DNA from 3 places in the Dietzia sp. oral taxon 368 genome. Region 2 is predicted to be linked to each of the others. Evidence: predicted binding sites of a transcription regulator. Region 2 holds the regulator's gene; each other region holds the start of a gene.

The links. Region 2 encodes LexA, which represses DNA repair genes until DNA is damaged. Its sites were predicted from a motif close to CGAACANNTGTTCG; they were not measured.
Region 1: the regulator LexA is predicted to act here: its motif matches at 2,519-2,532, upstream of C3V38_RS07085 (HNH endonuclease signature motif containing protein).
Region 3: the regulator LexA is predicted to act here: its motif matches at 2,718-2,731, upstream of C3V38_RS11980 (HNH endonuclease signature motif containing protein).

Annotation. Positions count from the first base shown of each region.
Region 1 is NZ_CP027238.1:1,502,105-1,506,191, reverse strand. Features, by position in the region: gene C3V38_RS07090 (nitrite/sulfite reductase) at 1-570, opposite strand, end outside; gene C3V38_RS07085 (HNH endonuclease signature motif containing protein) at 700-2,472, opposite strand; gene C3V38_RS17575 (hypothetical protein) at 2,851-3,009, shown strand; gene C3V38_RS07080 (patatin family protein) at 3,105-4,031, opposite strand.
Region 2 is NZ_CP027238.1:3,126,856-3,130,942, forward strand. Features, by position in the region: gene hrpA (ATP-dependent RNA helicase HrpA) at 1-38, shown strand, start outside; gene nrdR (transcriptional regulator NrdR) at 94-549, opposite strand; gene C3V38_RS14610 (hypothetical protein) at 661-1,107, opposite strand; gene lexA (transcriptional repressor LexA) at 1,336-2,004, shown strand; gene hflX (GTPase HflX) at 2,076-3,527, opposite strand; gene dapF (diaminopimelate epimerase) at 3,542-4,087, opposite strand, start outside.
Region 3 is NZ_CP027238.1:2,566,975-2,571,061, forward strand. Features, by position in the region: gene C3V38_RS11970 (cytochrome c oxidase subunit II) at 1-508, shown strand, start outside; gene C3V38_RS11975 (cytochrome c oxidase subunit 4) at 545-961, shown strand; gene C3V38_RS11980 (HNH endonuclease signature motif containing protein) at 1,052-2,665, opposite strand; gene C3V38_RS11985 (acyl-CoA dehydrogenase family protein) at 2,920-4,077, opposite strand.

The sequences.
Region 1 (4,087 bases), 1.6 Mb from region 2:
GAGGATCTCGTTCTCCGCCACACCGGCGACCGGGCTACCGAGGATGACGCGCGGGCAGTCGCCGCACGCCTCGACCGTGTCGATGCCCACGTCCTCGAGCCGCTGCCAGATTGCGGGGACGTCCTCGATGGCGATCCAGTGGTACTGGATGTTCTGCCGGTCGGAGATGTCGGCCGTGCCGCGGGCGAAGTCGGTCGAGATGCTCGCCAGCACGCGCAGCTGGTCGGTGGAGACCGCGCCACCGTCCGTGCGGACGCGCATCATGAAGTACTTGTCCTGCAGCTCGTCGGCCTCGAGCTTCGAGGTCCGGGAGCCGTCGAGGCCCTGCTTGCGCTGCGTGTACAGGCCCCACCAGCGCATACGGCCCGACAAGTCGTCCGACGGGATCGAATCGAAGCCCTCCTTGGAGTACGTGTCCAGGATGCGCTGGCGCACGTTGAGGGCGTCGTCCTCCAGCTTGAACTGCTCGTTGTGGTTGAGCGTGAGCTTGCCGTCGATCTTCCACTGCCCCTGTGGCTTGGCCGCGCGCGCGGGACGAGCGGTACGGGGGGCGGCTGCAGTATCGGTCATGGCGGCGAGGATAGTCAGAACAGACTGGTCTGTCTAACAAGGGTCGCCTAACCGCATCAAGCGTCCGCACCACCGGAAGCCTCCCCGCACGCGTTGCGCTCGGGTCTGCGCCGCCTGAAGAGCGCGCCATCAGAAGGGTGGTGGTGGTTGGAGGAGTTCGTCGAGGTGTTGGTGGAGGGCGTGGAGGATGGCTTTTTCCAGGGTGCTGTCGGTGGGTTTGTTGCGTTGCCACCAGCGGCTGGCCGCGGCGGGGGTCGTTCTTTCGCGCGGGGCCGGGTCCGGGGTGGTGTCGGCGGCGGTCTCGGGTGGCGGCGAGGTCGCGTCGGCTGCGTTGTGGGCGGTGGCGCGGGCGCGTTCGCGGGCCAGGCGTTGGGCGCGGCGGGCGAAGTAGGTGGCCTCGTCCAGGATCCCGGCCCCGGTGTCGGGGTTGGGGTTGCGGCGTTGCTGGCGTGCCCAGGCGTCGGCCTCGTCGCGTTGGTGCTCGCGCCGGTACTGGGCCAGCGGCCCGTCGGGGCGGGTGAGCATGACGGTGCCGTCGGGGGTGGTCACGATCAGGGTGCCGTCGGGCTCGAGCTTGTAGGTCCAGTCGGAGAAGGTTTTGAACCGGTGATGGCGGCGGCACTGACTGACCAGATTCGCCTCCACCGTCTGGCCGCCGGCGGTGGGGTCGGCGTGGTTGAACGGCACCACATGGTCCAGGTCGCAGTCGTCGGCGGGGACCGTGCACCCGGGGTGCCGGCAGGTGCCGTCGCGAAGCCGGACCCGGCGCGCCAACTCGGCACCGGGCCGGTATCTCAGCGCGGCGGCGGTGTCGTCGGCCGCGCCGAGGCGGGGATCGACCTGCTCGAACGAGGCGCCATCTGAGGTGGCGAGCATCTCCATCAGCGTGTGCAGGGCGGCTTGGCCGGTGCGGGTGAACTCCACCCGCGCGCCGTGGTCGTCGCGGCCGTTGTCGCCGGTGGCGATGACGGTGACCTTCGGCCGCAATACCGGCGCCAGCCCCTGACCGCCGCCAGTGGCGGCGCTCGGGTCGCCCGGGCCGGCGTTACTGTCGGTGCCAGTGTCGGTGCCGGTGCCGGTGTCGGTGTCGGGGTGGGTGGGGGTGTCGCCGCAGATCAGCGACATCAGGGCGTCGGCGCGGCGTTCAGCTTTGGAGTAGCGCGGCTCCGGCTCGGCCGGGGCATCCGGGTCGGCCGCGGCGGCTGCGCCAGTGTCGGCGGCCTGGTGTTCGGCGACCCGCTGGTCGAGGGCCTCGGCCAGCACGGCGGCTTCCTCGGTGGCCAGCAGGGCGGAGACGGTGGACATACCGTCGACGCCTTTGCCGATGCGCACACCGCGGCCGCGGCTGGCGTCTTCCTTGCGCAGGCGGATGGCGTCGGGGTCGTGGCGACCGATGACGGCGTCGATGTCATCGCGCAGGGCCTTATCGCCCAGGCGGATACCGGCGGCGACACCGTTGAGGTAGTCCTCGACGACCTGGCGCTGGACCTTCTCCAACACGTCCCCGCGGACGGTGGCCATCTGCCGGGCCAGCAGTTCGGCGACGCGTTGTTCCATCAGCCCGGCGGCCATGGCCTCCAGAATCGCCGGGTAGCGGGTGTGCAGTTCCCAGGCAAAGGACAGCATCTTCTCCGCGCGCCTGGCCGAGATGGACATCGCCGCCACCACATACCCGGCCGCCGCGACGAGCCCGTCCACAACAGCGTGGCCGGGACGGGCCTCGTGACTGCCGTCGATACCGTGCCCGTACTCACGCCAACACTCCTGCAGCAGCGCGTAACAAGCGACCAGGCGCTGCGCGGCCGCGCGGTTCTCGGCGGCCCAGCCTTCGCGCGCCGCCGTCGTCAGGCCTGCCAACGCGGCAGCGGGGTTACCGGTCGTGCGCTCCGGATCGCCGTCCATGCCCCACCCCCCGTGGTCGCCTACGCGGCCATGCCGCGCCATGTCTCGAATACGTGTTCTATTCTACGGTCACGCGTTCGACACCACAAGGGGCATCTGCGAATTACTCGCCAACCGCTTCGCGTAGCGCAATCGAAGCGAGAAGCCAGCTGTCGCCGAATCGCCGAGAACCCAGTCGCCGAAATTGAGCGATAGTTAGTTAGCGTGGCCAGTTCTTCACGAACCGATCATTTAGCAGGTCGACAGTTCGCAAATTCCTTAGCTGGCGACCAAGCCGGGGAATATGTGACTTTCGCGGTGGCACGGCACTCAGGGCGGTCGTAACTTCTGGTGGTGTAGCCCACAGACAGTGGGCACGTCACGTCGAAAGGGCACGACATGGGCGAGATTTCTGACTTCTGGTTCGACCTCTCCGAAGGGTCCGCTGACCTCCTCCCCGCGGGTGGCGTCGGCTCGGCCGCAATCGACGGCCTGCTCCGCCTTCCCTCGTACATCCTCTTCACGCTCGGTGGCGGCGCGGAGATCTTCGGCTCCTGAGTCACACCCCTTCCCGCTTCGCCGCGATCGTGCCCTGAACACGACCGCGGCGTCGCGCATTTCCGGGCCTCTCCGGAGCGGCGGGACAGGTCTTCTCAGAGTCCGCAGAACTCCAGCCAGCTGTCGACCTCACGGCGGGCCTGCTCGCGTCCCGAGACGTACGCCTCCGCGAGCCGGTCGACCCGGCGCTCGTAGCTCCTGATCGTCACCCGCTCCGGTCGGAAGACCAGCGCGTCGCCCGACTTCTCCAGCTCCTCGATCTCGTCGAGCGTCTCGTTGTACAGCGCCCAGCGGTGCAGGAGCGCCTCCCCCACCGCCGGGAAGCGACGGAAGTACGAGCGATAGAAAGGCGTCAGTCGGCGCGGCGGGATCTTCCGGTAGCCCTCAGGCTGAGTGAGCACGATCAGGAACTTCTCGAACCCCGCCTCGCGCGCCGCCGACAACGGGATCCCACCGTCGTGGCCCAGGGCGCCGTCGACGTAGTACTCGCCGTCGATGAGCACCGGCGGCATCCACACCGGCATGGTCGACGAGGACCGAACCATCCGCATGAGGTCGGCCATCGACTCGACGTCGTCCTCGGTCCAGAAGACCGTCTCGCCATCCGAGCAGCGGAACGTCCCGATCCGCGCGGCGGTCCCGCTGGCCTCGAACGTCTCGAAGTCGTACGGCAACACCTGATCCGGCAGGCCGGCCTGCTCGTAGATGTACTCCGCGTTAAACAGGCCCTTGCCGCGCGCGAAACTACGCAAGTCCCCGAAGTTCGGGTCCGCGGCCATCTCCACGAAACTCTTCCGGGCGCGTACCGCGTCGCGGGAGACGTAGTTAGCGAGGTGAGACGCCCCGGCCGAGATTCCGGCGACCAGACCGGTGTGGATCCCCGCCTCGATCAAGGTCTCGACAACGCCCGCGGTGTGCACCGCCCGCATACCACCGCCCTCGAAGAGCAGGGCGACATCGGGGGCGGTCGGCTCCAGCGTCGCAGTGCCGGCGCGCGTATGTCTCGGTCCCGCATCAGTCACTCCTCCAGACTAGGAGGTCTGGGCGCGGGGGTCCGGTGGCGGAGGTTCAGTGGCGC
Region 2 (4,087 bases):
CGGTGGCGTCGGCGCTCGCGCCCCGGGCCCGGCGCTGACCGCTCGCGTCGGCGGCTCGGGGCGGGCGCCGGCCGCCGCGGTGACTGAGCGGACTCAGCGGCTCGTGCGGCGGTCTTTCAGTGCGATGATCTCTCGTTCGAAGTCGTCGGCCGAACTGAACTGCTTGTAAACGGAGGCGAAGCGGAGGTAGGCGACTTCGTCGAGGTCCTGGAGGGGTCCGAGGATCGCGAGCCCGATCTCGTGTGCGGGCACCTCGGAGGCGCCACGTGCGCGGACGGCGTCCTCGACCTGCTGGGCGAGACGCCGTAGGGCGTCCTCGTCGACGGAGCGGCCCTGGCAGGCCCGGCGGACTCCGCGGACCACCTTATCGCGGCTGAAAGCCTCGGTGACGCCGTTGCGTTTGAGGACTGTCAGCAGAGGCGTCTCGAGCGTGGTGAAGCGGTGCCCGCATTCGGGGCACTCTCGGCGGCGCCGGATCGCCTGCCCCTCGTCGACCGACCGTGAATCGATCACCCGGGAGTCCTCGTTGTGGCATGTAGGGCAGTACATTCCCGTGTGGCCCTTCGTCGACCGGACTGCGCGCCTCCCGGGTCGTGGCCCACGGGACGCGGGGACGATTGACCACCGTCCCCGGCTCATTCTAGGAGGCCCGGGTGCCTGTCACGCGTAGGCGGGCCCGCCGAGGAACGCCACGGCCAGGAGCATGATCACCCCGAAGACGATGCCGCAGGCCAGAAGTGCCCACGCGGGCACGTCGTCGACGACACAGGCCGGGGCCGGTGCCTCGATGCGGCAGGCGCGCACTTGATCGGCCGACACCGGACGGGTCCTGTCGGCCAGCCTCGGGGTGGGCATCCGCGAGGCCGTCGGCGCCAGGGCGGGGCGGCGGTCTGCGGGCGCGCCACGGCGGGGCGCGGCGGCGTCGTGCCGACCCACCGGCCGTGCGCCGGGCCGGGTCACGCCGCGTCCGCGAGTCCGCGGATCCGCGGCCGGGTTGGCGTTGACGCCGTGATCCACGCGGTGCATCGAAGCGCGGTGCTCCGCCGGGCAGATCTCCGTCCACCGCACCGTGGAGTCGGTGTGCGAGTGCAGCTCCAGAACGGTCATGTCCACTCCCTGCTCGATACGATGTGCGAAAGGCGTTCGCACATCCGTATGGATTGCTCAGTACATCTGTTCGAATTTGAACACGTCTAGAGTTGTATCACGCGACTCCGACACGATCACCATTCCGCGGTGAAATTCTTCGAACGTGTGTGTGGCGATCCCCGTTCCGGGGTTATAGGGTGTACACAGATGACGACGTCGAACATCCATTCGCCGAAGGGACCCGCCATGCCGAAGCCCGACTTCGACTCACTGACAGACCGCCAGAAGAGTGTGTTGCTGCACATCCACGACACGGTCAAGGAGCGCGGCTACCCCCCGAGCATCCGCGAGATCGGTGACGCCGTGGGACTGCAGTCGACATCGTCGGTCGCCCATCAGTTACGAACTCTGGAGAAGAAGGGCTTCCTGACCCGGGACCCGCACAAGCCGCGCGCGGTCGACGTGCACGGTGTCCCGGGGCAGAAGACCCGCGGTCGCCGGTCCCCGACCAGCGAGGTCCGTCGCCCTAGCGGGGCGGTCGAGCCCGTCTATGTCCCGGTCCTCGGTCGGATCGCGGCGGGTGGACCCATCCTCGCCGAGCAGGCCGTGGAGGAGGTCTTCCCCCTCCCGTCCGACCTCGTCGGGTCCGGAGATCTGTTCATGCTCCGGGTCGTCGGTGAGTCGATGATCGACGCGGCGATCTGCGACGGCGACTACGTCGTGGTGCGGCGGCAGAACGTCGCGGACAACGGCGAGATCGTCGCCGCGATGATCGACGGCGAGGCGACCGTGAAAACGTTCCGCAAGGACTCCTCCGGGGTCTGGTTGCTGCCCCACAACCCGTCCTTCAGTCCCATCCCGGGCGAGCACGCCACGATCCTCGGCAAGGTCGTGACGGTGTTCCGAAAGCTCTGAGCCGCGCTCGATGACGAGAACGCCGCCTGTCCCACGATCGGATCAGGCGGCGTTCTCGTCGTTCCAGCGGGTCAGGCGGCTCCGTTGCGCGTGCCACCATCCGTGACGAACTCGCCGAGCTCACCGGCCACCGAAGCGGGCAGCCGCACCACCATCCGCGTCCCGCGGTCGGTGTGCTCCTCCTCGACCACCGCGCCCTCGGTGTGGACCCGTGCGACCACGTCACCTCGGGTATACGGGACCTCGAGAGTCACCTCCCTGTCCCCGGACGCCACGATCTGCACGATTCGTTCGAGCAGCTCGTCGAGGCCCTGCCCGGTGGCCGCGGAGACGAAGACCGCGTCCGGCAACGCGTGGTGCAGCTCCGTGAGCACAACCGGGTCGGCCGCGTCGATCTTGTTGATAACCAGCAGCTCCCGCGGGCGTTCGGCGTTCTGCTCCTCGACCACCTCGTTGATCACCTTGCGAACCGCATCGATCTGGCGGAGCGGGAACGCGTCGGACCCGTCGACCACGTGCAGCAACAGTTCGGAATCGACGACCTCCTCAAGCGTCGACCGGAACGCCTCGACCAACTGCGTGGGCAGGTGTCGGACGAAGCCGACCGTGTCGGTGAACACGACCGACCGTCCGTCGGGGAGGTCGGCGCGGCGGGTGGTGGGATCGAGAGTGGCGAACAGTGCGTTCTGTACGAGGACGCCGGCGCCGGTGATCCTGTTCAGTAGACTCGACTTTCCGGCGTTGGTGTAGCCTGCGATCGCGATGGACGGAACCGGCGTGGCTCTCCTGCGGTAGCGCTTGGTGTCGCGGGACTGCTTCATCCCCTTGATCTCGCGACGTAGCCGCGCCATCCGCTCGCGGATCCGGCGCCTGTCCGTCTCGATCTTGGTCTCACCGGGGCCTCGCAGGCCGACACCGCCGTTACTGCCGGCCCGTCCACCCGCCTGCCGGGAGAGCGACTCGCCCCACCCGCGGAGGCGGGGGAGCATGTACTCCATCTGGGCGAGGGTCACCTGGGCCTTACCCTCGCGGCTTGTCGCATGCTGGGCGAAGATGTCGAGGATCAACGCCGTCCGGTCGATGACCTTGACGTTGACCGCCTTCTCCAGAGCCAGGAGCTGGCCCGGGGTGAGCTCGCCATCGCAGATCACGGTGTCGGCGCCCGTCGCGGCGATGACGTCCTTGAGGACGCTCACCTTCCCGGAACCGATGAACGTCGCCGCATCCGGCTTGTCGCGTCGTTGGATCAGGGCGTCGCAGACCTCCGCGCCCGCCGTCTCGGCTAGCTGGGCGAGTTCCGCCATCGCGGCATCGGCCTGGGCTGCGGACCCCTCGGTCCACACGCCCACGAGTACGACCCGCTCCAGGCGGAGCTGACGGTACTCGGCGTCGTTGACGTCCTGGAGTTCGGTGGACAGACCCGCCACCCGGCGCAGAAAGGATCTCTCCTCGAGCTGCAGTTCGCCGATAGATGGATCGAGGTCTCGTGTCGGCCGGTCAGCGGCCGTGTGATCGATAGTCATTCTCCGGCATCATCTCACATCGGAGCCGTCCGTGTCCCCTGTGCGGGCGTGTGATATGCACCGCCGTGGAACCGGCCGGCGGCGACGAGAGCGGACGGGCCGGTGAGGGCGGAACCGCTCTCGGTCAGGGTCACCCCGACCTCGCCGCCGGGCACCGACACGACGACGTCTCCCGTACCGCGACCGGCATCGGCGAGGGCCGCCACCGCCGTCGCGACGATCCCGGTCCCGCACGACATCGTCTCGCCGGCCCCCCGCTCGTGGACGCGCATGGCCACTCGGCCGTCGGACAGGGGCGTCGCGATCTCCACGTTGACGCCGTGCGGGAAGAAGTCGCGGTCGAACACCGGGGGATCCCCGACCGGCAGGGTGGCCAGGGTCGCGGCGTCCAATCCGGGGACGACACAGGCCAGGTGGGGATTGCCCATGTCGACGGCCACTCCCGCGAAGGTGCGGCCACCGAGCTCTGTCGAGGACAGCCCGAGCAACCGCGGCTCCCCCATGTCGACCCGGACGGTGGCGTCGTCACCCGAACGGGAGACGATCGTCGCGGGCCGGGG
Region 3 (4,087 bases), 560 kb from region 2:
GGGCCCGATCCACGGCCGTCTCGCCGAGGACAAGTCGTACCTGTACTTCAACAACATCGAGACCGTGGGCACTTCCGACGAGGTCCCGGTCCTGGTCCTGCCGACCGACACGCGTATCGAGTTCCGGCTCGCGTCGGCGGACGTCATCCACTCGTTCTGGATTCCCGAGTTCATCTACAAGCTCGACGTGATGCCGCACCCCGGCAAGAATCAGCAGTTGAGCATGTTCCAGATCGAGGAGATCGAGCGCGAGGGCGCCTTCGTCGGCCGCTGTGCCGAGATGTGCGGCATCTACCACGCGATGATGAACTTCGAGCTGCGCGCGGTCTCCCCGGAGGCGTTCGCCGACTACATCGAGTTCCGCCAGGCCAATCCGACCGCGACCAACGCGGAGGCGCTGGAGTCCATCGGGGAGGAGCCGTACTCGATCTCCACTGCACCGTTCAAGACCGGCCGCAGCGATACCCGCGACCAGAACAACACCATCGAGACCGCGTCAGCTAACTGACGGTTCTCCCGGTATCACGCGAAGGATTTCTGAACGATGAGCGCAACAGTACGAATCTTCGACGCACTGTTTATCTTCCTGGCCTTCCTGGCCATCGCGTACGGGTACCTCACCGGTACGTCGCGGACGGGCGTCGAGTGGGTCGGAACCACGGCCCTCGTGCTCTCGGCCGGCCTGAGCCTGCTGATCGGGGGTTACCTCCGCTTCGTGGCGCGGCGTATCAGCACGCTGCCCGAGGACTACGAGGAGGCCGAGGTCTCCGACGGCGCCGGTGAGCTGGGCTTCTTCAGCCCGCACAGCTTCTGGCCGTTCCTGCTGGCCTTCTCGGTTTTCGTGGTCGGCTACGGGGCGGCGTTCTGGAACTGGTGGGTGCTCATCGGCGGCGCCGTCGCGCTGGTGATCACCGCCTGCGGCCTGGTCTTCGAGTACCACTGGGGTCGCGAGAAGCACTGACCCACTGATCGCCTTCCGCCGGGGCCCGGCGTCGCTGTCCGCGACGTCGGGCCCCGGCGCTTTTCGTCGCGCGCTGACGGCCGGCGCCGTCTAGAAGGGCGGTGGGTCGGTGTCGGTGGTGGGGTGGCCGGTTGTGGGTGGGGGTGTGGTGGTGTTGGCGGCGCGTTCGGCGGCGAGGCGTCGGGCGCGTCGGAGCCAGTGGGTGGCTTGTGGTCGAGGGTCGAGCCAGGGCCGGCGGGGTGGGGCGTCGTCGGTGGGGTCTGGGTCTGGGTCTGGGTCGCGTTGGCGCCAGCGGGCCAGGGGGCCGGTGGGGTGGGTGGTCAGGGTGTGGCCGGTGTCGGTGGTCACGGTCAGGGTGCCGTCGGGGGCGAGGTGGTAGTGCCAGCCGTGGAAGGTTTTGAAGCGGTGGTGTTGGCGGCACATGCTGGCGAGGTTGGCTTCGATGGTCAGGCCGCCGCTGTCGGGGTCGGTGTGGTTGAAGGGGCGGCAGTGGTCGATGTCGCAGTCCTGGGCGGGTACGGAGCATCCGGGGTGGCGGCAGGTGCCGTCGCGTAGGCGGATGCGGTGGGCCAGTTCGGCGCTGATGCGGTAGCGGCGGGCTGCGGTGGGGGAATCGGCGGTGCCGGGTTGGGTGTGGGGCACGGTGATGGTGGCGCCGACGCTGCGGGCCAGTAGTTCGATGAGGGCTTCGATGGTGGCGGGGCCGCCGCGGGGGAGGTAGACCTCGGGTTCGCCGTCGGGGCCCAGGGGTGCGAGGACGGTGATGGTGGGGCGGACCTGGGTGGCCAGGGGTCGGGCCCCGGCCCGTGCGCCGGTCTGCGCGGCGTCTCCGCGGGTGTGGTCGCCGGGCTGGCCGCCGGTCTGGTCGTCTGGGTCGGTGGGGTCGAGGAAGGCGGCGACGAGGGCGTCGGCGCGCAGTTCGTCGATGCTGCGGATGTACTCGGCGTCGACGGTGTCGCCGCCGGCGCGGGCGGCCTGGAGGCGGGCCTTTTTGTCGCGGGTGGCTTGCTCGGTGGCGGCGCGGTGCAGGACCTCGTAGAGGGTGGAGGCTTCGGTGGCGGTGAGGTGGGCGGTGAGGTCGGCCATCCCGTCGGTGCCGCGGCGTAGGCGGATGTGGCGTTCGCGGGTGGCGGCGGCGCGGCGGGCGCGGACGCCGGCGGGGTCGTGGTCGGTGATGATGCGGTCGAGGGTGCCCAGGATGGCGTCGCGGCCGGGGCGGGTGCCGGCGGCGATGGCGGCCATAAGCCAGTCGATGATCTCGCGCTGGATGGGGCCGCGGTGGGCGGAGTCCACGGTGCGCATGTGGCGGGCGAGCAGGGTGGCGGTGTCCTCGTCGAGGCGGCCGGTTTCCATGGCCTCGACCAGGGTGGGGAAGCGGGTGATCAGGGTGCGGGCCCGGGTGAGCAGGGTGCGGGCGCGGTTGTTGTGCACGCCGTAGGCGGCGACGATCTCGGCGCAGGCGATGTGGAAGGGGTCGATGACGGCGTGTTCGGGTTTGAGGTCGAGCTCGGGGTCGTAGCCGGCGGCCAGGTCGCGTCGTTCCTGCTCGTCCTCGCACACGGTGTAGAGGTGGTAGCAGGCGCGCAGTCGGGCGGCGGCGGCGATGTTCTCGGCGTACAGGGCCTGCACGGCGGCGGCGCCGGCCGCGGCGATGGCGGGACAGTTGACGGAGCCGCCCGGGTGCGGCTGTGGTGCTCGCGTCATCGGTGCCCGCCCCCTTGGCGTGGGTGTGATCGCCGCCCGGCCGGACGATGATCGCTCGTGTGTTCGATAAAGTGAACACTAGCAACCCACTACGACACGATGGGGTCCCAACTCGTCTACTCGCAGGGAGGGCGAGGGGCACCGGGCGGCGAGACGCCGGCCGGACGGAGGGGGCGGAGGCGGCGGAGCGGCCACGAGAACGGGCCTCGTCCGCAGTGTGCGGTCGAGGCCCGTTCGTGGGGTGGTGGGGTCGCTTACAGCCCCATGTCCTTGGCGATGATGGTCTTCATGACCTCGTTGGTGCCGCCGTAGATCCGGTTCACGCGATTGTCGGAGTAGAGGCGCGCGATCGGATACTCGTTCATGAAGCCGTAGCCGCCGTGCAGCTGGAGGCAACGGTCGATGACCTCGGCGGCGACCTCGGTGCAGAACAGCTTGGCCGAGGCCGCCTCGGCGGCGGTGAGCTCGCCCTCGTCCAGCGCCTCGAGGGCGCGGTCCGCGACGGCCTGCGCGGCGTCGACCTTGGCCTGGCACGCGGCCAGCTCGAACTTGGTGTTCTGGAACGAGGCCACCTCCTTGCCGAAGACCGTGCGCTGCTGCGTGTACTCCTTGGCGAACCGCACGGCGGCCGCGGCCTGGGCGTACGCACCGTAGGCGATGCCCCAGCGCTCGGACGGCAGGTTCTGCCCGAGGTAGTAGAAGCCGCGGTTCTCTTCGCCGAGCAGGTCCTCGACCGGGACCTTGACGTCGGTGAAGGACAGCTCGGCCGTGTCGGAGGTCTTGAGTCCGACCTTGTCGAGCTTGCGGCCCACCGCGTAGCCCTCGAGCTTGGTGTCGACGGCGAGCAGCGAGATGCCGAAGCGGCGGTCGTCCTCACGCGGGGGAGCGGTACGGCAGGCCACGATCACGCGGTCGGCGTGGACGCCGCCGGTGATGAACGTCTTGGCACCGTTGAGGACATAGTGGGTGCCGTCCTCCGAGAGCTTGGCGGTGCTCTTCATGCCGGCCAGGTCCGACCCGGTGCCGGGCTCGGTCATGGCCAGCGCCCACATCTCCTCGCCCGAGACGAACTTGGGCAGGTAGCGCTGCTTCTGCTCCTCGGTCGCCAGGGCCTTGATGTAGGGGAGCCCGAGCAGTACGTGGACACCCGAGCCGCCGAAGTCCACGCCGGCGCGGGCGGTCTCCTCGGACTGGATGGCCTCGAACTTGTGGGAATTGATCCCCGCGCCGCCGTACTCCTCGTCGACGTTGATGCCGAACAGGCCGAGGTCGGCGAGCTTGTAGTAGAACTCACGGGGGACGATGCCGGCCTCGAACCACTCCTGGAAGTGGGGGGTCACCTCGGACTCGATGAAGTCACGGAGGGTCTGGCGGAAGGCCTCGTGGTCTTCGTTGAACACAGTGCGGCGCAAGTGCGTGCCT